4 regions of the Herbaspirillum sp. GW821-FHT09A12 genome follow, and region 3 is predicted to be linked to each of the others. Evidence: predicted binding sites of a transcription regulator. Region 3 holds the regulator's gene; each other region holds the start of a gene.
The links. Region 3 encodes sigma-54, which starts transcription at its own class of promoters, with help from an activator protein. Its sites were predicted from a motif close to TGGCANGNAANCTGCTTT; they were not measured.

Region 1 (7,665 bases), on a different contig from region 3:
ATTTGCGGCGATCCCCAACTCTCCGCGCTGGACGACCAGTTGGGCAAGGCCTTCCGCCAGGCGCGCATGCGCGCTCCCGACAAGCGCGCCTTCAGCGTCGATTCGGACAAGCAATGGCGCTGGCGCGAACAGAATTGCCGCGACCGCGCCTGCCTGATCGACTGGTACCAGCGCCGCCAGGCCGAGTTGCAGGCGCAGGCCGACACGCCCATCACCGTCGCCGCACGCCTGCCGGCCAAGGCCGGCCAGTCCGCCACGCTGCCGGCGCCGGCCCTGGCAGCGCTGCAACCCCTGCCGCCGGCGTCGGCAGAACCGCTGCGCCTGAAGTTGAACAATGCCCAGATTGCCGGCATCGCGCCGGCCGGCGCCATGCCCTGGCCGCACTATGTGCGTGTGGACAGGGGACAATATTTTTATGAAGACCCGCAGGCCGGCGGCGCGGCGGCGCTCATCGGCGTGCGTTACTACGGAGTCGAGAACGGCCAGTACATCATTGAAGCCAGCCGCGGCAGCGCCGTGCTGCGCTACACCTGTAGCGCGGACTGCGCCTACATCGGCCAGCTGACGCTGCCGGGCGATATCGAGAAGGATATGGTGATCGTCAGGAACGACCGCAATTCGCTGCCCGCCCTGATCGTCAACGATGCGCTCAACGGCCTGCTGGTTCCATCCACGGCGCACTGACGCTTACACCACCACCTGGCGCGCGTTGCGCCGATGCGCCAGATCGCTCAACCGGCGCAAGGCGTTGACCAGCTCGAAACGGCTGCGCGCGCGGCCCAGCGAGATGCGGATATGCGCCTGGCGGGAAGCCAGGCCGTCGCCCCCGGCCGTGCGGAAGGCATCCTCGGCCACCACGTCCAGCCCTTCCATGCGCGCCTTCTGCACGAAATCGGCCGCACGCCAATGCGCCGGCAGCGCCTTCCAGATATGGATGCCGCCGGCATTGGCCAGTGCGCTGTCGCCCAGCGTGCGGTGCGCCAGCTCCTGGCGCGCCCAGGCTTCGGTGCGGATGCCCTCCTGCAACGCGGCCGCAGTGCCGTCGTGTATCCACTGCGTGGTCAGGGCCGTCATCAGCGGCGTCGACATCAGCACGAAGGAGCGCAACGCGCCCAGCACGTCTTCCTGCGGCATGCCCTCAGGCAGCGCCACATAGGCGGTGCGCAGGCCGGGCAGCAGGCATTTGGACAGCGTCGACACGTAGAACACCTGGCGCGGCGCGTAGTACGCCAGCGGTTTCGGCGCGGCGGCGCTGAAGCGCCAATAGGGATCGTCCTCGATGATGCGCAGCTCCAGACGTTGGGCCAGCGCCGCGATCTCGGCGCGCCTGAGCGGCGGCATGGTATGCGTGCTCGGGTTTTGCAATGTGGGGTTGAGATAGACCAGCCGGGCCTGGTGCTTCTTGACCATCATTTCCAGCGCGTCCGGCCGCATGCCGTCGGCATCGCTCTCCACCGCCGCCACCTGCCGCCCCAACCGCGCTGCGGCCGACAGCAAGCCGGGATAGCTCAACGGTTCGGCCAGCACCGTCTCCCCGGGGCGAGTCTGCGACAGCAGCAGCGCCGCCAGCGCCGACTGCGCGCCGGGGCAAACCAGCACGCGCTCCTCATCCACCGTGCCCAGCATCGGCGCCAGCCACGTTGCGCCGGCCGCGCGGTCGGTGCTGCTGCCGCCGCCCAGGTGGTAAGTCATCAACAGGTCGACATCGCTATGGATCAGCACCTGGGACACGCCCTGGCGCAGCAGGTCGTCCAGATCGACGCCGGCCGGCGGCGGCGGGATGTTCATGCTGAGGTCGACCAGTTGCGTCAGGTCCACCCTTGGCGGCGCAATGAAGGTGCCGGCCGGGCCGCGCGCTTCCAGCAGGTTGCGCCGGCGCGCTTCGGTGTATGAGCGCGTCACCGTGGTCAGGTCCACCCCCAGATGTTCGGCCAGCAGGCGTTGCGGCGGCAAGCGGTCGCCGGCCTTGAGGCGCTCGTCCGAAATCGCCTGTTCGATGAAATCCACGATCTGCAGGTAGCGCGGTCCGCCGTTGTCGGCGAAGCGGCGCGTCCATGCCAGGAGGCTGTCGTTGCGGCTCATGTCTTGTTCCTTGAATCCGGCCCTTGCAGGCGTGCTGGACGCCACAGGGCGCGCCATGTAGGGATGTTGTCTGGATTGTTGCGATGCACATCGGATGCTAGTATGGATTTACTTTAAACGCAAATCCATACATACCCGCAGCATCGCATGCGATCGAGCACGCCAAATCGCACGAATAGCAAACAAGGAGAAGAACATGGCCAATTTCCTACTGATTCACGGCGCCTGGCAAGGCCAATGGATCTGGCCCGCGGTCAGCGCCGAGCTGACCATGCGCGGGCATGAAGTCCATACGATGGATTTGCCCGGCAGCGGCGCCGACAAGACCCCGCTGTCCGACGTCACCCTGCCGATGTACGCCGATGCCATCCACCGCGCCGTGCAAGCCATCGGCAAGCGCGTCACCCTGGTGGGCCACAGCATGGGCGGCATCGCCGTCACCGCCGCGGCCGAGCTGGCGGCCGACAAGCTGGCGCGCATCATCTACATGTGCGCCTTCGTGCCGTGCAACGGCGACTCGCTGGCCTCGCTGTCGGACTTGGTGCCGCCGAGCCAGACGTCGCAGGTGGAGATGGAAGGCGACAACGTCTCCACCAGCACGCGCGCGGCTTCACGCGTGCAGACCTTCATGCACGACGCGCCGCACTCGGTGGCCGCATGGGCCGCGCCGCAGTTCCAGGCGCAAGCCGTCGCCCCTCTCGTCACGCCGGTGGCGCTGACGCAGGAGCGCTACGGCAAGGTGCCCAGGAGCTACATCGTCTGCACCCGCGACCGCGCCATCGACCCGGTGCTGCAACGGGTGATGGCGGCGCGCTCGGGCTGCGACAGGATCAAGGAGCTCGAGAGCAGCCACTCCCCGTTCCTCTCGCGCCCGGCCGAAACCGCCGAGATGTTGCATCGGTTGGTGAGCGAAGTCTGATGCGCTGATCACACCACCGCCGGCCTGACCGGCGGCGCCTCCTTCAGCGTATCCCTGATCATCTCCAGCGCATGCCGGATATCGTCGCGATTGGCGATACCGCCGATGCACACCCGCACCGCCTCAGGCGGCTGGTTCGAGACGGCGAAGGCGTCGCTGGCTACCACGCCGATGCCCGACGAGTGCATCTGCGCGGCGAAGGCCTTGGCCTGCCATGCGCCCTGCAGCCTGATCCACAAATGGAAGGCTTCCGGTTCCGAGGCATAGCTGTGTGCCGGCAGGATGCGCGCGGCGATCTTCTGGCGCGCCATCGATTCCTTGCGGATATTGGCCAGCGCCAGGTCCGCCACCCCATCGCGGATCCAGCGTGTGGCCAGGGCCGAAGTGATCGGCGAGGCCATCACCGTGGTGGCGCGCAGGGAGGCCGCCAGGCGCGCCGCGTGCTGGCTGTCCGGCGCCACCATGTAGGCGATGCGCAAGCCCGCGCCCACGCTCTTGGCCAGCCCGGTGACATAGAAGGTCAGCTCGGGCCCGATGCTGGCGATGGCCGGCGGCGCCGAGCGCGGCAGGAATCCGTATGCGTCATCCTCGATGATCGCCACTTCATAGTGGCGCGCGATCTCCACCAGGGCCTGCCGGCGCGACAACGACGTGGTGCAGGTGGTCGGATTGAGCAGCGTCGGATTGCAATACAGCGCCTTGGGGGCGTATTGCGCGCAGGCGCCGGCGAAGGCCACGGCGTCTATGCCTTCGTTGTCCATCGGCAAACCCACCAGCTTGATGCCGAGCTGCCCGGCCAGCGCCCGCAGGCCGGGATAAGTGATGTCCTCGCAGCACAGCACGCCCCCGGGGCCGACCATCATCGTCAGAATCGCCAGCAAGGCGCATTGCGCGCCGGGCACCACCAGCACCCGTTCAGGCTCGACCGCCATGCCGCGCCGGCGCAGCCATAATGCTCCGGCCTCGCGGTCTTCCAGCGAACCGCCGAAATCCTGATAGCGCATCAGGTCGCGCAATTTGCCGTTGACGTGGGCCCACCCCGCCTGCATCAGCTCGACCAGCTCGGGCGATTCCGGCTCGGGCGGCATGTTCATCGACATGTCGACATTGGGCCGGCCCTCCATCACGCGCGGAATGCGCGGACGCCGCTTGCCGCATACGAAAGTGCCGCGCCCCACCACCGAATCCACCAGGCCGCGCCGGTGCGCTTCCGTATACGCGCGCGCCACGGTCGTGAAATCCAGCTCCATCGCCTCGGCCAGCTTGCGCTGAGGCGGCAGGCGCTGCTCCGGCTGCAGGTGGCCGGTCGCCACGTCTTCGGCGATGGCGTTGGCGATGGCCAGATAGACCGGGCCGCTTCCCTTCTTCAGTTTCGGTATCCACATGTTGGCGTTCTTCGGCATGGCGGCTCCTTCCAATTGGTCGGCATTGACTGCATTGAATGACTCGATTGAATGCAAATTACATTCCATGCAATCACCGCCTTGCAAGGCATTTTCCGCACCGGTTTGCGCCATTGCCGGCAACTTGCCCGCACCAATGAAAAACACGCCGCCACATCGCAGTGCGGGCGGCTTTGGGCAATTGTATGGAGCGATTGAATGGAGCGCCGGCGCACCGCGGAAAAGCTTGTCCGGCAAGGCCTTGCGTAAAGCCGCAACACATCGGCCTCATCACCTCGCCAGTCAAAATTGACCGGATTTTTTTGCAGTCAATTTGCCCTCTCAACCCCATTGCATGGCACGCCCGATGCATTCAATGCCAGCGTCGCGGCGACCTCGCCGGACCACTTGAAGAAGTGCAGACCAACCGCAATCGAGAGGAGCATCACCATGCCCGCAGTGACCAAAGCAGCCCACGCCCCCGGCGACTTCCTGGTGGATTACGAAGAGAAGGTGTTTGAAGACGTGAAGGCCCAGCCGGGCGAGAAGGCGCTGGTGACGTTCCACACCGTCGCCTTCGAAGGCTCGATCGGTTTCGTCAACCTCCTCCAGGCCACGCGCCTCAAGCGCAAGGGTTTCGAGACCTCGATCCTGCTGTATGGCCCGGGCGTGACGCTGGGCGTGCAGCGCGGCTTCCCGACGCTGGGCGACGAAGCCTTCCCCGGCCACCAGAATTTCAACAAGCAGATCGTCAAGTTCATGGAAGAAGGCGGCAAGGTCTATGCCTGCCGCTTCGCGCTGCAAGCCTTGTACGGCCACGGCGAGCCGTCGCTGATCCCGGGCATCCGCCCGATCAATCCCCTGGACGTGCTGGATCTGGTGCTGCTGCATCGCCGCGACAACGCCTTCATCCTCGACACCTGGACCCTGTAAGCGGAAGGGGCGGCTCATGACCATCAAACAGAGAACGGTACGGGCGGCGGCGGTGCAGATCGCGCCCGACCTCGACAGCGCGGACGGCACCGTGGCCAAGGTGTGCCAGGCCATCGCCGACGCCGCGGCGCAAGGCGCGGCGCTGGTGGTATTCCCGGAAACATGCGTGCCCTACTACCCGTACTTCTCCTTCGTCAGGCCCCCCTTCGCTTCCGGCCCCGAGCACCTGCTGCTGTACGAGCGCGCGGTCACGGTGCCGGGGCCGGTGACGCAGGCCGTCGCGGCCGCGGCGCGCCAGCACGGGACGGTGGTGGTGCTGGGCGTAAACGAGCGCGACCACGGCACGCTGTACAACACCCAACTGGTATTCGACGCCGACGGCGAGCTGGTCCTCAAGCGCCGCAAGATCACGCCGACCTACCACGAGCGCATGATCTGGGGACAAGGCGACGGCAGCGGCCTGAAGGTGGTCGACACCGCCGTCGGCCGCCTGGGCGCGCTGGCCTGCTGGGAGCACTACAACCCGCTGGCGCGCTACAGCCTGATGGCGCAGCACGAAGAGATCCACTGCGCGCAGTTTCCCGGCTCCATGGTGGGCCAGATCTTCGCCGACCAGATGGAAGTCGCCATCCGCCACCATGCGCTGGAGTCCGGCTGCTTCGTGGTCAATGCCACCGGCTGGCTCACCGATGCCCAGATCGCCGCCATCGAGCCCGATCCGGCCGCGCAAAAGGCCTTGCGCGGCGGCTGCTGTACCGCCATCGTCTCGCCCGAGGGCAAGCTGCTGGCCGAACCGCTGCGCAGCGGCGAAGGCATCCTGGTGGCCGATCTCGACATGGAACTCATCACCAAGCGCAAGCGCATGATGGATTCGGTCGGCCATTACGCCCGCCCCGAACTGCTGCACCTGGTGCTCGACGAGCGCCATGCCGCCCCCATGTCTTCCCTGTTCCCAGCCGGGCAATCTTCCCAAGCCATCCCCAACCAAGCGAGGCCACATCATGCAGACCGCCGTCATCCAATTGAATCTCCAGCGTCCGAGCCGTCAGGCGCCCACGGAACTGATCACGGAGCTGCAATCCCTGGGGCTGCGCCTTGACGACCCGGGCGCCGGCGCGCAAAGCCGGCGTGGCGGCGCCGGTCCGTCCGACCACAAGGCGGTGACGGTCGATGGCCGCACGGTGATGATCCCCGTGCATACCGCCGGCTCCTGGTCCTCGCCCTATGTGGCGACGCCGCCGGGCGCCGACGGCGCTTCGCGCATCCTGCGCGACGGCATCGAGGTCGGCATGGTGTCTTTCCCGCGCCAGCCGCGCTTCTACCGCATGCAGACCTTCGACGGCATCCCCTACGGCAAGATCGCCACGCTGCACGGCGCCGACGTGCTGGCCACCACCGTGCTGCAAAGCTGCATCCGTTACGAGAGCCGCCGCAAGTCGTGCCAGTTCTGCGCCATCGGACAGTCGCTGGCGGCCGGCCGCACCATCCTGCGCAAGACGCCCGAACAGCTGGGCGAAGTGGCGCGCGCGGCGGTGCTGCTGGATGGCGTCAAGCACATGGTGATGACGACCGGCACCCCCAACGCCACCGACCGCGGCGCGCAGATCCTGTGCGAGAGCGCGTTCGGCGTGAAGTCGGCGGTCGACCTGCCGATCCAGGGCCAGTGCGAACCGCCGGACGACGATGCCTGGTTCCGGCGCATGCGCGAGGCCGGCATCGACACCTTGGGCATGCACCTGGAAGCCGTCACGCCCGAGGTGCGCAAGCGCATCATGCCGGGCAAGGCTTCGGTCCCGGTCGAGCGCTACTTCGACGCCTTCGGGGCCGCGGTCGAGGTGTTCGGCCGCGGCCAGGTCAGCACCTATATCCTGGCCGGCCTGGGCGACAGCCACGACGCCATCCTCAAGACCTGCGAAAAGCTGATCGCGCTTGGCGTCTACCCGTTCGTGGTGCCCTTCGTGCCGATCTCCGGCACCCCGCTGGAAGACCATCCCGCGCCGGACGCCGCCGCCATGCGCCAGTTGCTGGCGCCGCTGGCGGCCATGCTGGAAGCGGCCGGCATGCGCTCGGGCGACGCCAAGGCCGGCTGCGGAAAATGCGGCGCCTGCTCCTCGCTGTCTTCCTTCGAAAGGAAATGATCATGGATCAACTTGCCGACAAGGTACCCCTGGCGGCGCAGGAAGTGCGCATCAAGCTGGCGCTGAGCAAATGGGAGCGTGCGCAGGCGCGCCGGCTGCGGCGCGATGTGTTTTGCGCTGAACAGGGCATTTTCCGCGACGACGACACGGACGCCATCGACGCCGCCGCCATGCCCATCGTGGCCGTGCTGGAAGCCGCCGACGGCAGCCG
Region 2 (7,665 bases), on a different contig from region 3:
CCGGGTTGTCCAGCGGCGTGACGATGGTATGCACCTGCAAGGGCTCGCGGTTGGCGCGTTCCAGCACCAGGTCCAGGCGCTTGTCGGCGAACTGGTGTTCGATGGCCTGGGAGAACAGCGCGGACAGTTCCGTGCCGTTGAGGAAGAGTTCCGAGAGCTTCTGCTGCGACAAGACCTTGAACGAGCTTTCCAGCAGGTTCTCCGCCGCGGCGTTGGCGTACACGATGCCGCCCCGGGCATCCAGAATGATCACCGCCGAAGCCAGCAGGTCGAGGCCGTCAAGCGAGGAGAAATTTGTCTTCATTCGGATTATTGTTGACCCTGAAATCGTTGGTGGCGGATGGCGGCCACTTCGCCAGCGCTTGTTGCATCGCAAAGGCGGCCGTCGGGCCCTGCATTTGCCAATCCGCGCTAATGCTCTAGCAAGTTTCGGGCAAGCCCGCATGCCGCCGCATGTTGTACATCAATCCTTGAGCGCCCGCTCAAGCGCGGCGACGGCCGCCGCGCTTTGCCCGAGCGCATCCTTCAAGGCCGCGCTGCGCGCCTGGTATCGGGCGTAGTTGCGCTCGTCGCCGCGTCGCTCGGGTTGGCCGTCGTTATATTCGCGCCTGAGCGCATCCAGCCTGCTGCGCTCTGCCGCCAGGCGTTCGCGCAACACGATGCGGGAACGCTCTTCATCGGCCGGCGCCGGCGGCGACAAATCCTTCCGCCCTGTGGCAACGCCATTGCCATTGCCATTGCCATTGCCGCTAACCGCGCCCAGCGGCGCCAGCACGCCCTTGCGGCAATGCGCCGCACGCGCGTCATCGCGGTATTCGACGCCGCCGCTGCCGGTGCATACGTAGATGTCGGCAGCGTGCCCCGCCGCCGCGCCGGCCAGCAGTGCCGCCGCCCATCCCCAACCACGCCTGCTCCTCATCGCATCCTCCGGAAAACCTCTACCGCCTTGTGACAAGACGGCGCGCGCTCCGGCTGCGCATAAACAAAAAGGGGAAGCAAGCTTCCCCTTTTTTTGAAGACCCGTCTTCGATTACAGCGAGTAGTACATATCGAATTCGATCGGGTGAGTGGTCATGCGGAAGCGTTGAACTTCCTGACCCTTCAGTTCCAGATAGGCATCGATCATGCTGTCGGTGAAGACGCCGCCGCGGGTCAGGAACTCGCGGTCCTTGTCCAGGTGGTCCAGCGCTTCTTCCAGCGAGGCGCAGACGGTCGGGATCAGCTTGTCTTCTTCCGGCGGCAGGTGGTACAGGTCCTTGGTCGCGGCTTCGCCCGGGTGGATCTTGTTTTGCACGCCGTCCAGGCCTGCCATCAGCAACGCGGCGAAGCACAGGTACGGGTTGGCCAGCGGGTCCGGGAAGCGGGTTTCAATGCGGCGGCCCTTCGGGTTGGCCACGTGCGGGATACGGATCGATGCCGAACGGTTGCGGGCCGAGTAGGCCAGCTTGACCGGGGCTTCAAAGCCTGGAACCAGGCGCTTGTACGAGTTGGTGCCGGGGTTGGTGATCGCGTTGAGCGCCTTGGCGTGCTTGATGATGCCGCCGATGTAGAACAGCGCCGTTTCGGACAGGCCGGCATAGCCGTCGCCTGCGAACAGGTTCTTGCCGTCTTTCCAGATCGATTGGTGAACGTGCATGCCGGAACCGTTGTCGCCGACCAGCGGCTTGGGCATGAAGGTCGCGGTCTTGCCGTAGGTGTGGGCGACGTTCCAGACCACGTACTTCAGGTTCTGGGTCCAGTCGGCGCGCTCGACCAGGGTCGAGAACTTGGTGCCGATTTCGTTTTGACCGGCGCCGGCCACTTCGTGGTGATGCACTTCGACTGGGATGCCCAGGGATTCCAGGATCAGGCACATTTCCGAACGCATGTCCTGGAAGCTGTCGACCGGAGGAACCGGGAAGTAGCCGCCCTTGACGGTCGGACGGTGGCCGGAGTTGCCGCCTTCGATCTTGGCGCCGGTGCTCCAGGAAGCTTCTTCGGAATCGATCTTGACGAAGGAACCGGACATGTCAGCGCCCCAGCGCACGCCGTCGAAGATGAAGAATTCTGGCTCCGGGCCGAAGTAGGCGGTGTCGCCCAGGCCGGAGGACTTCAGGTAGGCTTCGGCGCGCTTGGCGATGGAACGCGGGTCGCGGTCGTAGCCCTTGCCGTCGGACGGCTCGATCACGTCACACTGCATGAACAGCGTGGTTTCTTCCATGAACGGGTCGATGTTGGCAGTGTTCGGGTCCGGGATCAACAGCATGTCGGAGGCTTCGATACCCTTCCAGCCTGCGATCGACGAACCGTCGAAAGCGTGACCGGATTCGAACTTGTCGATGTCGAAATGCGAAACAGGCACGGAAACGTGCTGTTCCTTGCCTCGGGTGTCCGCGAAACGGAAGTCAACAAACTTGACTTCGTTGTCCTTCACCATCTTCAAAACCTCTGCGGCCGTCCTTGCCATGCGAATCTCCTAAAACGAGGAAGTAGTATAAATTTGGGGGGTTGAGCCGTTTTCTGCGACTGGATCTTTGCATTTGATACAACGGTCTTGCGCCGGAACTCAGACGCGGATGATAGCAGATTCCATGCCACCGCCCTTTCAAGGGCGGCAATAATGGAATATTTTAGGGAGCAGGGGCTGGACGGCCGTTCCCTTCAGTGCATGCAACTTGAATTTATGCATTATTTTAGTGCAAATTAACTGAATTGCACCAATAAACACCATTATGGTGCATTCAATGGTCAATACGCACTTATTTAGTGCCTCCGTGTAAAGAATCGATGCAGATCGATGCATCCACTGCGCCAAAAGAATTAATCTTTTAATTTATTTATAATTTTTAGCCATTTCCAACCCCGATAGTCCAACGAGGCGCCGATGACCCAAGAACAGATCCTCACCACTGCCAGCCAGCGCGCCCAGGACGGCCAGCTTCCCTACCGCGGGGCCGTCACGCCCCGGGAAGCCTTTGCCCTGATTCAGGGCAACCCCGCCATCAAGCTGGTGGATGTACGAACCAAGGCCGAACGCGACTGGGTCGGGACGGTGCAAATCCCGGCCGGGCAACACTTGTTCGTGCAGTGGAATTTGTATCCGGAGGGCAAGCCCAATCCGCAATTCCTCGAACAGTTGCAGCAAGCCGCAGGCCCCGACGAGGTATTGCTGTTCCTGTGCCGCTCCGGAGTCCGTTCCAGGCACGCCGCCAAACTGGCCAGCGAGAACGGCTATCGCAATTGCTTCGACATCGTCGAGGGTTTTGAAGGCAACAAGGATGCGGCCGGACACCGCAAGACAGTGGAAGGATGGTGCCAGGCCGGCCTGCCCTGGGTAGGCGCCTGAGGCGCCCGTCGGCAACCGGAGTGCCGATCAGGCCGCCAGCAATGCATCCAGCTGCGCCATCCGATCAACGATGGCGGCAAAGCCGGCGGCGCCGTTGCGCGTCGCCTCCTCGATGCGTTCCAGCGTCGTGACGATCTCCTCGCGCTGCATCGTCAGCGCCGCGCCTTTCATCCGATGCGCCAGGCGCTGGACGGCTTCGACGTCGGATGCGGCATGCGCCGCGCGCATCGCCGCCAGATCCTGTAGCGAGGTCGTGCGGAACAAGGCCTCCAGATCCACCGATTGCGCATCCACCGGCGCGCTGGCGGCAGGTTCGTCGACATCGTAATCGCACCATAGCGACAGCATTTTCTTGAACTCGCCGATCGGCAGCGGCTTGCCCAGGATGCCGTCCATGCCGCTGTCCAGGCACAGCTGCACATGGGCTGCGTCAGCCTCGGCCGAGATGCCGATGAGCGGGGTGTAGCCGGCATCCGGATTGCCCTCTTCCGCCTCCCGCACCCGCCGCGCCACTTCGTAGCCGTTCATGTCCGGCATGTAGCAGTCGAGCAGCACCAGGCCGTAACGTTGCGCCTGGATGGCCGCCAGGGCGGATTTGCCATCTTCGACGCCGGCCACGCGGCAACCGAACTTGCGCAACTGCTTTTCGATCACCATGCGGCTGGTCGCCGAATCGTCGACCACCAGAATCCAAGGTCCTTTTTCGCTCATTGGTCGCTCCGTCCTTATCTCAGTCTCTTGGTCTCAGAGGTCTTCAAGCTGGTGCTGAATCTTGAACAGCTCGCTGTCGTTGCGGACCCCAAGCTTGCGAAATGCCGCCTGTTTCTGGCCACTGATGGTCTTGACGCTGCGCGCGAACTTTTCCGCTATCTGGGTCACCGTCATGCCATCCAGGCAGCAGCGCAACACCTCGCGCTCGCGCGGCGACAGCTCCGAGTTCTCGGACAGGGAATCCGATACCGCCGCCCCTTCCCGGCCGCCCTCTCCCGGTTCGGCGGAAAGCATCGACGACAATTCGGCGGCCATGTTGTTGTTCAGGTGGACACGGCCAAGGGAGACGGTGCGTATCGCCTGTATCAGTTCCGAGAGCTCCTGCGATTTGCCGACAAAACCGCGGGCCCCGGCCTTCATGGCCAGGGCGACCGTGGCCGGGTTGTAATGCGAGGAAGAGACCAGGATCTTGCTGTCGGGAAAACGCACCTTCAAGGCGCGGATCAGGTTCAGGCCGTCAATGTCGTTGGCCCCCAGGGAGTAATCGATCACCAGCAGATCGGCCGGCGTGGTGCGCAAGGCCGCCATCATTTCCTTGCTGGTCGCAAACGATCCCACAATCTGAAAATCCGGTTCTTCGGACAAGCGCCCCGCCAGCCCGTAGCGGACCACTGCGTGGTCGTCCAGCAAGGCGATGCGAACCGTCGATGCAGATGACCATGTCATCATGGATTCCTTTTTTATCTGATGGCCCCAGCAAGCGCGACGTCCCGGCCCCGCCCTTCCCATCAGCAGCGAATGCCATCCCATGCGCCGCGAACCGGATGGCCGCGGTTGATCCCGCTCCAAGTGTACCAATAGCGCGTCGCGTCAAACGGGTGAATAAGACCATGATTTCCCCGGCTTCAGGCAGGCGCCCGCCTGGCATCGCAAGCCGGCGCCTGCGCGCCGCTGCGTGCCGCGCGCAGGAAGTCGGTCACCTTCATCGGCGGCGCGATATCGCCCTGCATCAGGCGGCATCCCATGTCGCGCAAGGCCTCGGATGTTTCCTGGTCGTCCACGCCGCAGGCCACGACATCCAGCCTCAGGCGCCCCCCGATGTCGAAGATGCTGTCGAGCATGCTGCGCGACAGGCCGTGGCGCAGCAATTGCCCGATCAGGCCGCCATCGATATGGATGCCGGTGAACGGCACCTCGGACAGCATGCTGATATTGGCGCTGCCCGCCCCAAAGCCGTTGAGCGACAAGCCGAACCCCTTGATGCGCAAGCGGTTGAGCGAAGCCGACAACGGCACCGGCAGCACCGGCGCGCCGATTTCCGTGAGGACGATGGAGACCTGTTCCGGGCTCAGTTGATGCTGCCGCACGCGGTCGGCGAGATAGTCCACGATTTCCGGCGTCTGCAGCGTCTGGGCGGACGCCTTGATGCTCAACGGCAGGCAATGGCCGGAAGCCTTCAATTTTTGCTGCACTCGCAGCACATGGTTGATGGTCCGGTAAAACAACACCAATCCCAGCCCCTGCTGCTCGATCAGCGCCGTGAATTGCTCCGAGCGCAATTTGCGGAATCTGGGATGGTTCCAGCGCACCTCGGCCGCGGCCGCGGCCATGCGCCAACTCTCCGGCGAGATCTGCGGGCAGTACCAGACATCGAATTCGTCGACATCGCAAATGGCCCTGAGCAAATCCTCGTCGGTGATGTTGCGCAATGCATCATCGGCGCCGACGCGCCGCTGGCGCCGACGCTTGCCCAAGGCGATCGCCAAGTCGACCACATAGCACAGGGCGATATTGGACAAGGGCTTGGGCAAGGCCTCCACGGCCGCAAAGCCGGCGTTCCTGGCCAACCGGATATGCGAATCCAGCATGCCCGCGCCCAGCACGCTGACCCACACCAGCATCGGAAACTGCCGCGGCGGCCCTTCCCGGTTGCGCGCCTGCTCCACATGGCGGACGATGAATTGCGGGCCATCCATGTTGGGCATGCCGATGTCGCAGAAAATCAGGTCGACCGCATGCAGCTCCATGAGCTGGATCGCCTCCCGGCCATCGGCGGCTTCCAGCACCTTTTGCGCCCCCATGCGCCTGAGATTGCCGGCCAGGACCGCCCGTTGAAGCGGTTCATCCTCTATCACCAGAATGACTAAATCCGAGATCGATTTCATGAGGTTTCAGGTTATTCCAATGCCGTTTTGGGTCATTTCACAACCTGCGATTCTGTGCCCGCGGCACGCCGCCTCAAATAAGAATCGTCTGGAATACCCCCCGAATAATTGTGAAAACACAATGAAATCCCGTTTCGCTCTTAAGGCGAAACGAAGGGTGATATCGATATTCCCCACCTCCACCGACGGACTGATTTAGAATCGGACAGACCAATCCTCAAGTCCCCCATCGATCATGAAAAGATGGATTTTCTGCACATTCTGGACACTCGCCGTCCCGGCTGCGGCTCTGGCCGGGACGACGGCGCAATTGCGCGTCACCGGCCGCATCGTGCCCAATGCCTGCGCGCTCAAGTTCATCGGCGGCGGCGTGGTCGATTATGGCGCCATCCCCTCCGGCACGCTCTCGCCGCACGCACCGACTTTGCTGCCCGCCAAATCGGTCGGCCTGCAAGTGTCTTGCGGCATTCCCGCCAGCGTGGCGCTGCGCCTGGTCGATAACCGTCCGCTGGCGACCACCGAGGGCATGGTCAAGACCTCGGCCCGCCCCAGCATGCTGCGCGACGGGCGCTATTTCGGCTTGAAAAACGAACAAGGCTTGCGCGTCGGCGGCTATGTGCTGCGTTTCGAAGCGCGCGGCGATGCCGCCGCGCCCAACCTGCAAATGAATGCGCCGGGCAATGCCGCCAGCGGCGCCTGGACGGTGCGCACCGATGGCATGCTGCTGCAGGACACGCTCTACACCTGGGCTGCCGGCGAGCGCAGCATCCCGGCAAAGATGCAGCAGATGGGCGCCACGCTAAGCATCCAGCCCGTCATCGACAGCCGCGGCGGCGGCCTGGACGACGATATCCCCCTGGATGGATCGGCCACTTTCGAGCTGGTCTACCTCTGAAACCGCCCCGCCCCTGCCACACCTCTCCCGATACAACCATGCCAGCCATCCACCTTCGTTCCCATCCGCTGCTGCGCCTGCTGCTTTGCGCCGGGCTGGCCCATGCCGGCGGCAGCGGCGCGGCCAGCATGGCGCCGCTGGAAGTCACGGTCACGCTGACGCCGGCCGCCTGCACGCCGACGCTGTCCAACGGCGGCGTGGCCGACTATGGGAAGATGAATGCCAACATCCTGCGCCAGGGCCAGGTCACGGCGCTGCCGGCCATGAACATGACCTTTTCCATCAACTGCGACGCCGCCGCCAAATTCAGCGTCAGGGTCATCGACAACCGCAGCGCCTCGCTGGTGCCCGGCATCGTTGCCGCCGGGTCGGGCGACGGCGCGCTGGGCGACGACTACAACTTCGGCCTGGGCAACGCCGCCGGCCGCCACATCGGCGGCTACTCCATCCGCTTCATGCCCAATACCTACACCGGCGACTATCGGCCGGTGAAGTTGATGTCCTCGCCCGATGGCAACACCTGGAGCGATGCCGGCAACGGCGCCGCCTCCAAGCGGCTGCGCTTCTCA
Region 3 (7,665 bases):
GCCGCCGCCTGCTGACCCATGTGCGCGACGTCATGCGCAGCGGCGACGCCATCCCCGCCGTGCGGCCGGATGTCTCGCTGTCGGAAGCGCTGATGGAGATCACGCGCAAGGGCATGGCCATGACCGCCGTGGTCGACGAACATTTCCGCCCGATCGGCGTGTTCACCGACGGCGACTTGCGCCGCCTGCTGGAACGCGGACAGGATTTCAGCCGGTTCGCCATCGCCGACGTCATGCACGCCAATCCGCGCACCGTCAACCAGGACCAGCTGGCGGTGGACGCCGTGCAATTGATGGAAGAATTCCGCATCAACCAGTTGCTGGTGACCGATGCGCAAGGCGTGCTGACCGGCGCGCTGCACATCCATGACCTGACCCGCGCCAAGGTGATCTGATGACGCCAGCCTTCGCCAGCGCCTTGGCGCCCGCCATCCTCGCCAAGGCCGCCGCCACGCGGCTGATGATCTTCGACGTCGACGGCGTGCTGACCGACGGCGGGCTGTTCTACGGCGAAGACGGCGAATCGGTGAAACGCTTCAATGCGCTGGACGGCCACGGCATCAAGATGATGCAGCAGTTCGGCGTGGCCGCCGCGATCATCACCGCGCGCCAATCGCCTTTCGTACTGCGCCGGGCCAACGACCTGGGCATCGCCCACGTCTTCCAGGGCGCCCATGACAAGCGGCTGGCATTCCAGGAGCTATTGCAGCACACCGGCCTGCAGGCCGCGGACTGCGGCTATCTGGGCGACGACATCATCGACCTGCCGGTGCTGACCAGGGTCGGCTTCAAGGCTTGCGTGGCCAACGGGCACCGTGAAGTCAAATCGCGTTGCGACTATGTGACGGCCGCCACCGGCGGCAACGGCGCCGTGCGCGAAGTGTGCGACCTGGTGCTGGCCGCGCAGGGCAACTACGAGGCGGCGCTGGCGCCGTATCTGGCATGAGCAACCGCAGCGGCGAGCGCGCGGCGCAACGCATCCGCCTGGGCGTGCTCCTGGTGGTGCTGATCGCGCTCGCGCTGGGCAGCTTCTGGGTGCTGCAAACGCTGCGCAACAGCGGCGACCAGCAGCCCTACGTCCGTCCGACCGGCAAACCCGACTACTACCTGGAAAACTTCAACTACGTGAAACTGGGCCCGACCGGGCTGCCGCGCTACGACATATCGGGCACCAGAATGGTCCACTTCCCGACTGACGATTCCTTCGAAATCACCAAGCCGGTGGTACACAGCCTGGACAAGGAAAAGCCGCCGATGGAGCTGTATTCCGACACCGCGCGCGTGACCGACGACCAGACCAAGATCCACATGTACGGCAACGCCAACGCCACGCGCGGCGGCGCCAACGGCGCGGCCCCGATGCACCTGGTCTCCGAATACCTGTTGCTGCTGCCGGACGACGAAATCGTCAAGACCGACAAACCGGTGGCAATGACGATGGGCACCACCAGACTGAACGGCGTGGGGATGATCGCCAACAATGCCACGCAGGAAGTGCAGTTGCTGGGCAACGTGCGCGGCTACTACGAACCGACACAAAAGAAACGCTGAGCCAAGACTCAACCTGACAGGAACTTATGAAACGCTCACTCTTATTGCCCTGGTTGCTGCTGCTCGCCATCTGCGGTGCGGCGCGCGCGGAAAAGGCCGACTCGACCAAGCCCACCAACATCGAAGCCGACCAGATGGTCTACGACGACGTGCGCCAGGTAAAGACCTTCACCGGCAACGTGGTGCTCACACGCGGCACGCTGCTGATCAAGGCCGGCCGCGTGGTGCTGACCACCGACCAGTACGGTTATGAATATGCGGTGCTGTATGCGGCGCCGGGTTCGCTGGCCAGCTTCCGCCAGAAGCGCGACGGCGGCCCCGACCTGTGGATCGAAGGCCAGGCCGAGCGCATCGAGTATTCCGAGCAGACCGAGATCTCCAAACTGTTCAACCGCGCGCACATCCAACGCATGGACGGCAAGCGCATTACCGACGAGGTCAACGGCGAGTTCATCTCCTACGACAGCCGCGCCGAATTCTATTCGGTCAACAATACCGCTTCGGGTGAAAGCAAGCCGGGCGCGGGCCGGATCACCGCGGTGATCCAGCCCAAGAATCCGCCTGTCCAGCCGGCGCCGTCAACGCAGCCGGCCCAACCCGGAAAGGACCAGTAACATGGTGAGCTCGCTGGTGGTCCGCGGACTGAAGAAAAGCTATGGCGCGCGCCAGGTGGTGCGCGACGTGTCGATGGAAGTGCAGAGCGGCGAAGTGGTCGGCCTGCTGGGGCCCAACGGCGCCGGCAAGACCACCTCGTTCTACATGATCGTCGGCCTGGTGCCGTCCGACGGCGGCGAAATCGACCTGGATGGCGCGGCCATCTCAAGCCTGCCGATCCACAAGCGCGCCACGCTGGGCCTGTCCTACCTGCCGCAGGAAGCCTCGGTATTTCGCAAGCTGACGGTGGAAGACAATATCCGCGCCGTGCTCGAGCTGCGCCAGGAAAACGGCAAGCCGCTCTCGCGCGACGAAATCGAAGGCCGCCTCAACAACCTGCTGCATGAACTGCAGATCGAGAAGCTGCGCGACAGCCAGGCGCTCTCGCTGTCGGGCGGCGAACGGCGCCGCGTCGAAATCGCGCGCGCGCTGGCGACCGATCCGCGCTTCGTGCTGCTGGACGAGCCGTTCGCCGGCATCGACCCGATCGCCGTGATCGAGATCCAGCGCATCGTGCGCTTCCTCAAGGAACGCGGCATCGGCGTGCTGATCACCGACCACAACGTGCGCGAGACGCTGGGCATCTGCGACCGCGCCTACATCATCAACCAGGGAACGGTGCTGGCCAGCGGCAGCCCGGACGACATCATCGCCAACGAATCGGTGCGGCGCGTCTACCTGGGCGAACATTTCCGCATGTGAGCGCCCTGCGCCAGGCCACGCCAGCGCAGCGCACGACATGCAACGCACGACAAAGCAGCACGTAACAAGCCGGCCACGCGGCGCCTGAAAGCCAGATGAAACAGTCCCTCCAGTTACGCACATCGCAGCACCTTGCATTGACGCCGCAATTGCAGCAGTCGATCAGGCTGCTGCAATTGTCTACCCTGGAACTGCATCAGGAACTGGAACAGATCCTGTCCGACAACCCGCTGCTCGAGCGGCTTGACGACGCGCTCGACAATTCGGTGCGGCTGCTGGCCGACGGCGCCCTCTCCGCCTCGCCCTCCAGCGGCGTGGCCGACAGCGCCGGCGAAAGCGGCGCCGAGGCCCCCGCGCCCGCAAGCGACGGCGAATCCAGCCTCGACTACCAGGACAACACGCCTGAGGGCAGCGTCAGCGGCGAATCCGAATGGAGTTTCGACGATGTCGCGCGCAACGGCAAATCATCCGACGATGAGGATGCGCGGCCGCAACTGGAAGCGCACCAGACCACGCTGCGCGAACACCTGGTGGAACAGATCCGCGTCACCGCCCGCACGCTGCGCGACCGCGCGCTGCTGGAGCTGCTGGCCGATACGCTGGACGACAACGGCTACCTGGACGAGCCGCTGGAAGATATCCTGTCGCACCTGCCCGAAGAGCTGGGAATCGATCTTGAAGAGCTGTCGATCGCGCTCAAGCTGCTGCAAAGCCTTGACCCGGCCGGCGTCGGCGCGCGCAGTCCCAGCGAATGCCTGGCGCTGCAGATCCGCCGGCTGCCCGGCGTGCCTTTCGTCACGCGCAAGCTGGCGCTGAAGATCGTCGAGGATTACCTGCCGCTGTTCGCCCAGCGCGACTTCAACAAGATCAAGAAGGCGCTCGACTGCGACGACGAAGACCTGCGCGAAGCCCAGGCCGTCATCCGCCAATGCCGGCCGCACCCGGGCGCCGAATTCGCCCGCGACGCCTCCGACTATGTGGTGCCGGACGTGATTGTCAAACAAACAAAGAACGGCTGGCAGGTCACGCTCAACCATGACGTGATGCCCAAGCTGCGCGTGAACGCGATGTATGCGAGTGCGCTCAAGCAATCCAAAGGCGAAGTTTCACTCACATCGCAGCTGCAGGAAGCGAAGTGGCTGATCAAGAATATGCGCCAGCGCTTCGATACGATTTTGCGAGTTGCACAAGCTATTGTCGAACGTCAAAGAAACTTCTTTTCACATGGCGCAGTTGCCATGCGCCCCCTTGTGCTGCGCGAAATTGCTGATACACTGGGTCTACACGAGAGCACTATCTCGCGTGTGACAACTCAGAAATACATGCTCACGCCACACGGCATGTTCGAGTTGAAATACTTCTTCGGTAGCCATGTCGCGACCGAAACCGGAGGTGAAGCCTCCTCCACCGCGATACGGGCACTGATCAAACAACTGATAGGAGCCGAAAACCCGCAGACCCCATTATCCGACAGCAAGATTGCGGATATGCTGGCAGAACAAGGCATGGTGGTCGCGCGACGGACTGTCGCAAAATACCGCGAAGTGCTGAAGATTCCACCAGTCAATCTCCGCAAATCCCTCTGAGTTTTTCCTCGGTTTTTCTGTAGTACTTGCAGCCGTCGCTGTGTTCAGGCAAGCATTCATGCCCTCAGACACAAACGCTGTACTCTCTCCAGGCGTATGGATGAGATGCACGAACCTCCAGTGACTTCACGATAGGAGTGTTGTATGAATCTGACCATTAGTGGACACCACCTCGAACTGACCCCCGCCATCCGGGAATACGTGCAAAGCAAGCTGGCACGAATCAAGCGCCATTTCGACAATGTGATCGACATCAGCGTCATCCTGAGCGTAGATAAACTGACAGAAAAAGAAAAAAGACAGAAGGCGGAAATCAACGTCCATATCAAGGGGAAGGATTTGCATGCGGAAAGTATCGCCCACGATCTCTACGCGGCCATTGATGCATTGATCGACAAGCTCGATCGCCAGGTCATCAAGCACAAGGATCGTCTGCAAAACCATCATTCGATGGCCAAGAGGCTGCCGGAAGACAGCGTTTCGGGCGCGGCGGCAAGTGCAAGCGCAAGTGCATAGCGGATAATGATCCGCCAACGACGGGGTCGTACCAGGCCCCGTCAATGAGGAAAGGGCGCGAAAGCGCCCTTTTTCATTTCCGCCGGCTTTCTTGCCCACGGGAACGTCCCGATGGAAATGGCCGCCGGGAAACATTGCAAATAATTCAAATGATTTACGCGGCCGGGCACAACATGGGCGCCTTCCGCAACCATGTTTCAAACGCGGATGGCGGCTTTTTCATATAATGTCGGCAATCACCATTTTTTAAGGCATAGCCATGAGCGACGTTCAATCCTGGATCAAGGAAACCGTGACCCAAAACCCTGTCGTGCTGTTTATGAAGGGCACCGCGCAATTCCCGCAATGCGGCTTCTCCGGCAAGGCGATCCAATTGCTCAAGGCCAGCGGCGCCGAGAACATCGTCACCGTCAACGTGCTGGAAAGCCCCGACGTGCGCCAAGGCATCAAGGAATATTCGAACTGGCCGACCATCCCCCAACTGTACGTGAAGGGAGAATTCGTGGGCGGTTCGGACATCATGAACGAAATGTACGCATCGGGTGAACTGCAAACCCTGATCAAGGGCTGAGCCCCGGCCACGCCGTATTGACTCCTCTCATTCCCGCCACATGCCGCGCCAACGCCTGATCGTCGCCATCACCGGCGCGACAGGCGCGGTCTATGGCGTGCGCCTGCTGGAACACCTGCGCGGCCACGCGCAGGTTGAAACGCACCTGCTGATCTCGGACGCCGGCGTACTCAACATCCACCAGGAACTCGACCGCAGCCGCAAGGATATCGAGGCGCTGGCCGACGTGGTCTACAACGTGCGCGATGTCGGCGCGGCTATCGCCAGCGGCTCCTTTGCGTCAGCCGGCATGGTGGTGGCGCCATGCTCGATGAAAACGCTGGCGTCGGTGGCCCATGGCCTTTCCGACAACCTGATCACGCGCGCCGCCGACGTGGTGCTGAAGGAACGCCGCCGCCTGGTGCTGATGGTGCGAGAAACGCCCTTCAACCTGGCCCACCTGCGCAACATGACGGCGGTGACCGAGATGGGCGGCGTGATCTTCCCGCCGCTGCCCGGCTTCTACCATCGGCCCTCCTCGATGGAACAGATGGTCGACCATACGCTGGGGCGCGTGCTTGACCTGTTCGGTCTGGCGCACCAGCTCACGCCGGAATGGCAAGGAATGAAACCCGCATCGGACTGAACCGGCAGCGTAACGCATGCCCCAAACGAAACGCGCCGCAGGAAAACCTGCGGCGCGTTTTTCTTATTGCAGACCAACAGTGATCAACCGCGGCCGATGTAAGGCATCTTGGTCGCCATCACCGTCATGAACTGCACGTTGGCGTCCAGCGGCAGGCTGTCCATGTAGAGGATGGCACGGGCCACATGCTCGGCATCCATGGTCGGCTCCACCTTGGTCGAACCGTCGGCCTGCAGCGTGCCCTTCTTCATCAGCGTGGTCATGTCGGTCGAGGCGTTGCCGATGTCGATCTGGCCGCAGGCGATGTCGTACTGGCGGCCGTCCAGCGAGGTGGCCTTGGTCAGGCCGGTGATGGCATGCTTGGTCGCGGTGTACGACGCCGAGAACGGGCGCGGCGCGTGCGCCGAGATCGAACCGTTGTTGATGATGCGGCCGCCGCGCGGCGACTGCTCCTTCATGATGCGGAAAGCTTCCTGCGTGCACAGGAAGACACCGGTCAGGTTGATGTCCACCGCCGACTTCCACTGTTCCACCGTCAACTCTTCCAGCGACACCGGCGGCGCGAAGATGCCGGCGTTGTTGAACACCATGTCGAGACGGCCGAAACGCTCCTTGGTCTTGGCGAACAGGTTCTTCACCGAAGCCGGATCGGTGACGTCGGCGGCGACCACCAGCGCGTTGGCGCCATGCTCGCCGGCCAGCTTCACGGTCTCTGCCAGCGCATCCTGGCGGCGGCCGGCCAGGGCCACGCCATAGCCGTCGCGCAGCAGCGCCAGGGTGATCTGCCGGCCAATGCCGGAGCCCGCGCCGGTGACCAGCGCAATTCGTTTCGGTGCTGCCATTGTGTCTACTCCTGTCTGATCTTGTGGGTGAATGTCAATGCGCCAGCGCGGCCGTAAAAAAAAGCCGCCTGTTGCGCACAGGCGGCTTTCACTATAGCAAACGCGGCGCGCCGCTTCGATGAGAGATTTTCAATCCCCGCGCCGGCATTCATGCATGGGCCGGCGCCGGCATGCGCTCACACCGAGGAAGACAGCGGCTTGCCGGTATCGATCCCCAGCGTCGATGCGGCAGCCTGCAATTTGGCGCGGTCGTCGCCGAACACTTCGGTCAGCGCGGTATAGGCAATCCAGCGCGCATCGATCTCGAAGAAATCGCGCAGGTTGACCCGCGTATCGCTGCGCCCGAAACCATCGGTGCCCAGCGTGACATACCTGCCCGGCACGAAGGCGCGGATGCTTTCAGGCAGCGTGCGGATGTAATCGCTCACCGCGATCACCGGCGCATCGCTGCCTTGCAGTTGCTGCGTCACATACGCTTGCGCAGCGCCGCCGGCCAGGCGCTGCTGACGCTGCGCGGCCACGCCGTCGCGCGCCAGCTCGATGAAGCTGGTCACGCTCCACACCTCGGCGTCGATCTGCCAATGCTTTTCGAGCAGCGCGGCGGCGGCTACGGTTTCC
Region 4 (7,665 bases), on a different contig from region 3:
AGCCACGCCGCTGGTCGACCTGAACGCCGCCGACATCCTGCCCATGACCGAGCAGCTCAAGAAAGACCTGCAGCTCACCCCCAACCAGCAAATCCTGTGGCGCCAGACCGAGCAAAAGACGCGCGCCATCCTCGCCCGGCGCCAGCAGCGCCGCGCCCTCTTGCAGGAAGACACCGACAAGGCACTGCACACGCCCGGCGCTGAATTGCGCGACCTGGCGCGCGGCTATGACGAAGACGGCACGGCATCCGAACAGGAAGCGCGCCAACTGCGCGAAGTATGGTTTTCGATGGCCGATGCGCTGGATGACCGCCAGCGCAAGCTGGTGCAGGATTACATCGCCGACCGCATGCAACGCGTGGCCGACGGCCCCGGCAACAGCGAAGGCGGGCGCGGCGGCGGACGCGGCAGCCCGCCTTCAGGCGGCAAGGGTGGCAGTGGAATGGGTGGAATGGGTGGGATGGGAGAAATGGGAAGCAGCCGCAGCGGCGCCGGCAGCTTCAGTTCCGACAACGGTTTCTGAAGCTGCCCCGGCCAATACGGTTCAGGCCTCCGGCGGCAATTCGACCTTGTAGATCTCGTTGCCGTCGGCGTTGTGCAGCGACACCGTCATCGCCTTCGTCTTCGCATCGATCTTGCCGATGCCGAAGAACTGCAGCAACTCCGTCGGCGGGCGATTCTGTTTCATGCCTTCCGGACTGCTGACGTAGCGCACATCCGGCCCGAAGGTATGGTCGATCTCGCCGGGGCCGAAAGTGCCGGCATTGATCGGCCCGCCGACGAATTCCCAGAAAGGCTTGAACTCGGTGAACTGCGCGCGCTCCGGCGAATAGTAAGTGGCCGACGCATAGTGCACGTCGGCGGTGACCCACACCACGTTCTTGATGTCGTGCCGCTTGATGAAGCGCAGCAGCTCGGCCACCTCCAGCTCGCGTCCGGAGGGCTTGCCGTTATCGGCATTGGCCCAGGCTTCATAGGTGCCTTTCGGCACGTCGGGATTGAGGTCGGGCACCACGATGGAAAGCGGCATGTCGCTGGCGATCACCTTCCAGGTCGAGCGCGAACGCAGCAGCGCCTGCTTGATCCAGCGCATCTGCTGCGGGCCGAGGAAATCGGCATCGCGCCCGCCCTTCTGGCGGTTGGGCGAATTGGCGCCGCGGTAGCTGCGCTCATCGAGCATGAACACTTCCAGCAGCGGCCCGTAGTGGAAGGCGCGGTAGATGCGGAAGGGATCGGCGACATCGATGCGGAACGGGTTGTGTTCGAACATCGCCTGGCGCGCACGCGCCACCAGCACATCCAGGTTGCGCTCGCTGTAACGCGTCTCTTCCTTGCCGATCACCTGGCCCGGATACCAGTTGTTGCGCACCTCGTGGTCGTCCCATTGCACCAGGAACGGCACCTCGGCGCAAAAGCGGCGCTTGTTGGCGTCCATCATGTTGTAGGCGAAGTTGCCGCGGAAGTCATCCAGCGTCTGCGCCACCTTCGATTTGGCTTCGGTGACGACATTGCGCCACAGGCTGCCGTCGTCCAGTTTCACCTCGGCCTGGATCGGACCGTCGGCATAAATCTGGTCGCCCGAGTGGATGAAGAAATCCGGACGGAAGCGGCGCATGCTCTCATACACGCGGTAACCGCCCCAGGCCTCGTTGATGCCCCAGCCCTGCCCGGCCTCGTCGCCGGAGAAGGCGAACGTGATGTCGTCGGCCCGGCCATTGTGCACGCCGCCCGGCACCATCAGGCTGCCGGTGACCGGCTCGCTCAGCGCCGATTCATGCGCCAGGTCCTGGAAGCGCACACGGTAGTGCAGGCGCTGGCCCAGCGGCAGGCCGCGCAAGTCCAGGCGCGCGGTGTAGTCGTTATGCACCGTCGCCAGCGGGCCGGCGATGCGCGTGGCCCCGGCGAAATCCGCATTGGAGGAATACTCCACCAGCATGCGCGCGGGACGGTCGGTACGGCTCCAGACGATGGCCGAATCGCGCGTGACGTCGCCGCTCATCACGCCGCCCGGCATCTGCGGACGCAGGCGCTCGGCGGTGACGATAGCGGGCGCCTGGGCCCGCGCCGGCATGGCGGCGGTTCCCAGCACCGCGCCGGCGCCCAGGCTGGCGCTATCGAGCAGGAAGCGGCGACGTTGCTGGTCGGCTGGATCTTGATGGTCTGGCATGGCAACTCCTCGTGGCAGGTGGCTTGAAGCGTTGCAATCTAGCAATCGCGTATGACCGTCCGATGAAACCATGCCTTCATGTCCGATTTTTCATGGTTTTTCTTGCCCGCTCCCGGTTATTTTCGCCCCGCACCAAAACATGGCTTTCCGCCTCGCCATCGTGGCGATTTCGCACAAACTTCGTGCACAACCAGAACCCTTCACGGTAATGGAATAAAAAACTCCTTCCAGATCAGCCACTTAAAACATAAGCACCAAAATGGAATGAAATTTGCTTTAAAACGAGGCTTCAATTCGTTTATTGCACAATCTTTGGGAGTTTTCAGGTGGAAGATCACAAAAACGGCGCAGATGCGCTGTTCATCCTGCTCGGCGCCATCATGATCCTGGCCATGCATGCCGGCTTCGCTTTCCTCGAACTGGGCACCGTGCGCAAGAAAAACCAGGTCAATGCGCTGGTCAAGATCCTGGCCGACTTCGCGGTCTCGACCATCGTCTACTTCTTCATCGGCTACTACGTCGCCTATGGCGTCTCCTTTTTCGCCGGCGCCGAAACGCTGGCGCAACGGAGCGGCTTCGAACTGGTCAAGTTCTTCTTCCTGCTGACCTTCGCCGCCGCCATCCCCGCCATCATCTCGGGCGGCATCGCCGAGCGCTCCAAATTCAATCCGCAACTGATCGCCACCGCCGTGCTGGTCGGGCTGGTCTACCCGTTCTTCGAAGGCATCGCCTGGAACGGGCACCTGGGCCTGCAAGCCTGGCTGGCCGCGACCTTCGGCGCCGGCTTCCATGATTTCGCCGGCTCCATCGTCGTGCATGCCGTGGGCGGCTGGATCGCGCTGCCGGCGGTGCTGCTGCTGGGCGCGCGGCGCGGGCGCTACAGCAAGGAAGGCGCGGTCGCCGCGCACCCGCCGTCGAACATCCCGTTCCTGGCGCTGGGCGCCTGGATCCTGACGGTGGGCTGGTTCGGCTTCAACGTGATGAGCGCGCAGACGCTGGACAAGATGAACGGCCTGGTGGCCATGAATTCGCTCATGGCCATGGCCGGCGGCACCCTGGTGGCGCTGCTGATGGGCAGAAACGACCCCGGCTTCGCCTACAACGGCCCGCTGGCCGGGCTGGTCGCCGTGTGCGCCGGCTCGGACCTGATGCATCCGATCGGCGCCCTGGCCACCGGCGGCATCGCCGGCGCCATCTTCGTGTGGATGTTTACCCGCACCCAGAACAAATGGAAGATCGACGACGTGCTGGGCGTATGGCCGCTGCACGGCCTGTGCGGCCTGTGGGGCGGACTGGCCGCCGGCATCTTCGGCCAGCAGGCGCTGGGCGGACGCGGCGGCGTGGCCTTCATGTCGCAACTGCTGGGCAGCATGCTGGGCATTGCCATCGCGGTGATCGGCGGCTGGATCGTCTACGGCCTGCTCAAGGCCGCCATCGGCATCCGCCTCGACCCCGAACAGGAATTCGAAGGCGCCGACCTGGCCATCCACAAGATCTCGTCGACGGCGGAGCGCGAGAGCAGTTGGTAATGGCGATAAATAAAAACAAAGTCGCGGGAGATTTGCAGATCGCGGGCGACACGGCGATTCAGTGGCCAGCACATGAAGGCATCAAGTGCCATGCCATGGTTTCTGGCCAATGCTGATTAACCGTGGAAGGTATTGCCGAAGCAATACGGCTGACGGCCGGCGACTGTTATCTCTCGCCGCCCGGGCCGCCGATCTGTTGGCGACGCCGGTCGATTTCCAATAGAAGCAGGCCACTGCTTTTGATTTGTAAAGATGACCGCAAAACTTGCACAGATCGACGTTAATAGTAATAATTCTCATTTTTACTCACTATTTGCGGACTGCGCGATGTCTTCCGGCACCCGGGATGCCCTTCTGACAGAGTTCTACGATGCCCACCACGACTGGCTGCAAGGCTGGTTGCGGCAGCGGCTCGGTTGCCGGCACGATGCCGCCGACCTGAGCCAGGACACCTTCATCCAGGTCGTGGCTGCGCGTAATGTGGCCGAGATCGACAAGCCGCGCGCCTTCCTGGCGACGCTGGCCAAACGGGTAATGTTCAACTTCTGGCGACGGCGCGACATCGAGCGCGCCTATCTGGAAGAACTGGCCCAGTTCCCCGCCGCCGGCGCGCCGTCGGAGGAAGACCGCGCGTTGGTGCTGGAAACCCTGCAACAGATTGACGCCATCCTCGACAACCTCAAGCCCAACGTGCGCGAGGTATTCCTGCTGAGCCAATTGCATGAACTGGGCTACCGCGAAATCGGCGAACGCATGGGCATACCGATCATCACCGTGCGGCGCTACATGACGCAGGCCATGCGCGCCTGCTGGCTGGCCGGCGAACCACAATGAGCGCGGCCAGCAAACGCGGCGTCGGCAACGCGCTGGACAATCCCGTCGCCGAACAGGCGGTCGAATGGATGGTCCTGTTCCGCTCGGGCGAAGCGACGCCTGACGACTATCGCCGTTTTTCCACCTGGAGCGCCGTCGACCCGCGCCATGCGCAAGCCTGGGAGCGCATGCAAGGCATCTTGCAGTGCTCGTTCGCGCCGATCCGCGAGGTAGAGCGCCGCTCGCCCGGCCAGGCCGAAACCGTAGAACGCATCATGCTGCGGCCACCGGCGCCCGCCGCCTCGTCCGAACGGCGCAAGATACTGCGCAAGACGCTGATGTTGGCCGCCACAGGCGTGGCGACCGGCCTGCTGCTCAATCAATCCTGGCGATCCTGGCCGCTGGACGCGCTGGCGGCCGACCTGCACACCGGCACCGGCCAGCGCCAAAGCTTCACGCTGCCGGATGGCAGCACACTGGCGCTCAATGCCCGCTCCTCGGCCGATGTCGATTTCAGCGGCAATGTGCGCCGCGTCCGCTTGCGCCAAGGTGAACTGGTCGCCACGGTAGCGCCGGATGCCGCGCGGCCCTTCATCGTCGAAACGCCGCATGGCGCAGCGCGCGCACTGGGCACCCGCTTCCTGGTTCGACGCGAGGATGAGCGCACGCTGGCGCTGGTACTGGAACACAGCATCCGCGTCAGCAACGGCGCCGGCGAACAAGTGCTCAAGACCGGCGAGGCCGCCTGGTACCACTCCGGCGGCATCGAACGCGTGAGCGGCGACCTCTCCGGACGTGCCGCCTGGACCGACGGCATGCTGGTGGCCAACGAGGAAAGCCTGGCCGATGTGGTCGCGGCCCTGCGCCCCTACCGCAAGGGATTCATCCGCCTGTCGCCGGATGCCGCGCGCCTGCGCGTGCTGGGCGCATTCCCGCTGGACGATACCGATAACGTGCTGCGCTCGCTGGAGCAAACCATGCCGCTGCACATATGCAATTACGGAAATCTGTTGGTGACCATAGACCTGCGCCAGGCCGCCGATAAAAAATAATTCTGATTTTTTCCGCCTGGATGATCACTCCGCCGCGCCTCGCGTTACCTCCTTTTTAGACCGATCCATCATTCTAAAAAGGGAATACCCATCGTGAACCAGCGTCTCGTACTGCGCCCCCGCATCCTTGTCCTTGCCGTTTCAGCCGCCTGCACCCTGCTGTGCGCCCCGCCCACCATGGCCCAGCCCGCATCGGCGCAAAACGCGGCAGCGGCGCGTTCCTACCAGGTGCCAGCCGGTTCTTTGGGCGCGACGCTGATGCAAATCGCGCAACAGAGCGGCCAGGCAATCTCTGTCGATCCCGAGCTGGTGCGAGGACGCCAGGCGCCGGCCATCCGAGGCAACTTCACCACCGCCGAAGCCGTACAGCAAGCCATCGGCAACAGCGACCTGCAACTACTGCAAACCGAGAACGGCACGCTGACGCTCAAGCGCGGCTTGACCGGCGCCGACGCGGCACAGGCCAGCCTGCCGGTGGTGACCGTGGCCGCCGAACGCGTCCGCCAGGGCCCGACCGAAGGTTCGGACACCTACACCATCCAGGAGAGCAGTACGGCCGCCAAAATGGCACTGTCGCCGCGCGAAACGCCGCAAACCATCACGGTGACCACACGCGCCAAGATGGATGACTTCAAGCTCAATACCGCCAATGACGTGCTGGCCAATACCGCCGGCATCACCGTCGAGAAAGCGGAAACCGACCGCACTTACTTCACCGCGCGCGGCTTCGACGTCACCAATTTCATGTTCGATGGCGTCGGCGTGCCGCTGACCTACGGCGCCCAGGCCGGCGACCTCGATACGGCGATGTTCGACCGCATTGAAGTATTGCAAGGCGCCAACGGCCTCTCTGCGTCCACCGGCAATCCTTCGGCCACCGTCAATTTTGTGCGCAAGCGCCCGACGCCCGAACTCCAGGCTTCGGCCGGCATAACCCTGAGTTCGTGGAATACCAAGCGCCTGGACGCCGATATCTCCAGCCCCTTGAACGAGGCCGGCACCGTCTCCGCGCGCATCGTCGCCGCCCACCAGGAAGGCAACTCCTACCTCGACCGCTATCAGCCGACCAAGGACCTGGTGTATGGCGTGGTGCAGGCCGATCTCGGCAATTCGACCGTGGCCACCCTGGGCTACAGCTATCAGAAGGTGCATGGCAAGGGCGCGATGTGGGGCGCGCTGCCGTTGACTTATGCCGACGGCAGCCAGGCGCAATATGGCGTGGGCACAAGCACTTCCGCCGACTGGTCGTACTACGATTCAAAAGAGCAACGCGCGTTTGCCGAACTGACGCAACAACTGGGCAATGGCTGGCAGTGGAAGAACTCGCTGAACCATGACGCAATCGACAGCGACAGCTCCCTCTTCTATGTCGCCGGCGCCTACGATGCCGCCACCGGCACCGGCTTGATGGGTTTCCCGTCGACCACCACCAGCAGCAACAAGCGCACCTTCCTCGACAGCAATGTGACCGGCAAGTACAGCTTGTTCGGCCGCGAGCATGACCTGAGTGCAGGCCTGAGCTGGTCGCGCTCCACGCAGGATCAGGTTAGCCGCAACTCCGACTCCGGGGCCGGCGGTTACTATCTCGACATTTCGCTGGAGCAGGCTTTCGGCGGCGCCTTCCCGACGCCCGTCTACGATGGCGACATGACCACGCAAGCCTATTCAGACACGCGCAAGACCGTCTACGCCGCCACGCGCCTGAACCTGCACGATCGCGCCAAGCTGCTGCTCGGCGCCAACTATACCCAGGCCGACTCCAGCGGTTACTCCGAATCCAGCTCCCACGTACTGAGCCAATCCGCCGTGTCGCCCTACGCTGGTCTGGTGATCGACCTGACCGGCAATATTTCCGCCTTCGGCAGCTATACCAAGATCTTCAATCCGCAATACCAGGTCGATGCCAACCATGCCACCCTGGCCGCGGCCAGGGGCGACAGCTACGAGCTAGGTCTCAAGGGCGAGTTCTTCGAGCGCCGCCTCAATACCTCGGCATCCGTGTTCCGGGTCAAGCAGAACGGTGCGGCCAATTATGCCGGCGTCTTCGCCACCGACGGTTCCTACTACTACGAAGGCATCAACGCCAAATCCGAAGGAGTCGAGT

Region 1: AC07N6_RS07050 (MSMEG_0572/Sll0783 family nitrogen starvation response protein) is a predicted target of sigma-54. The motif match lies at 4,740-4,757, and genes of this name have one in related genera.
Region 2: glnA (type I glutamate--ammonia ligase) is a predicted target of sigma-54. The motif match lies at 2,559-2,576, and genes of this name have one in related genera.
Region 4: AC07N6_RS02395 (ammonium transporter) is a predicted target of sigma-54. The motif match lies at 2,428-2,445, and genes of this name have one in related genera.

The regions. Positions count from the first base shown of each region.
Region 1 is NZ_JBWKPR010000002.1:424,892-432,556, reverse strand. It holds gene AC07N6_RS07075 (lysozyme inhibitor LprI family protein) at 1-684, shown strand, start outside; gene AC07N6_RS07070 (aminotransferase-like domain-containing protein) at 688-2,082, opposite strand; gene AC07N6_RS07065 (alpha/beta fold hydrolase) at 2,279-3,001, shown strand; gene AC07N6_RS07060 (aminotransferase-like domain-containing protein) at 3,010-4,404, opposite strand; gene AC07N6_RS07055 (hypothetical protein) at 4,385-4,696, shown strand; gene AC07N6_RS07050 (MSMEG_0572/Sll0783 family nitrogen starvation response protein) at 4,834-5,316, shown strand; gene AC07N6_RS07045 (Nit6803 family nitrilase) at 5,333-6,415, shown strand; gene AC07N6_RS07040 (MSMEG_0568 family radical SAM protein) at 6,381-7,454, shown strand; gene AC07N6_RS07035 (MSMEG_0567/Sll0786 family nitrogen starvation N-acetyltransferase) at 7,457-7,665, shown strand, end outside.
Region 2 is NZ_JBWKPR010000013.1:21,196-28,860, forward strand. It holds gene glnL (nitrogen regulation protein NR(II)) at 1-304, opposite strand, end outside; gene AC07N6_RS20510 (DUF4124 domain-containing protein) at 464-919, opposite strand; gene glnA (type I glutamate--ammonia ligase) at 1,031-2,446, opposite strand; gene AC07N6_RS20520 (rhodanese-like domain-containing protein) at 2,864-3,325, shown strand; gene AC07N6_RS20525 (response regulator) at 3,353-4,036, opposite strand; gene AC07N6_RS20530 (response regulator) at 4,070-4,762, opposite strand; gene AC07N6_RS20535 (EAL domain-containing response regulator) at 4,942-6,201, opposite strand; gene AC07N6_RS20540 (DUF1120 domain-containing protein) at 6,437-7,096, shown strand; gene AC07N6_RS20545 (DUF1120 domain-containing protein) at 7,135-7,665, shown strand, end outside.
Region 3 is NZ_JBWKPR010000007.1:164,148-171,812, reverse strand. It holds gene AC07N6_RS16520 (KpsF/GutQ family sugar-phosphate isomerase) at 1-395, shown strand, start outside; gene AC07N6_RS16515 (KdsC family phosphatase) at 395-946, shown strand; gene lptC (LPS export ABC transporter periplasmic protein LptC) at 943-1,551, shown strand; gene lptA (lipopolysaccharide transport periplasmic protein LptA) at 1,578-2,165, shown strand; gene lptB (LPS export ABC transporter ATP-binding protein) at 2,167-2,907, shown strand; gene AC07N6_RS16495 (RNA polymerase factor sigma-54) at 3,003-4,493, shown strand; gene hpf (ribosome hibernation-promoting factor, HPF/YfiA family) at 4,638-5,009, shown strand; gene grxD (Grx4 family monothiol glutaredoxin) at 5,269-5,580, shown strand; gene AC07N6_RS16480 (UbiX family flavin prenyltransferase) at 5,621-6,205, shown strand; gene AC07N6_RS16475 (SDR family oxidoreductase) at 6,289-7,047, opposite strand; gene mdeB (alpha-ketoglutarate dehydrogenase) at 7,224-7,665, opposite strand, start outside.
Region 4 is NZ_JBWKPR010000001.1:537,081-544,745, reverse strand. It holds gene AC07N6_RS02405 (hypothetical protein) at 1-523, shown strand, start outside; gene AC07N6_RS02400 (alkaline phosphatase D family protein) at 545-2,167, opposite strand; gene AC07N6_RS02395 (ammonium transporter) at 2,494-3,696, shown strand; gene AC07N6_RS02390 (sigma-70 family RNA polymerase sigma factor) at 4,024-4,530, shown strand; gene AC07N6_RS02385 (FecR family protein) at 4,527-5,561, shown strand; gene AC07N6_RS02380 (TonB-dependent siderophore receptor) at 5,655-7,665, shown strand, end outside.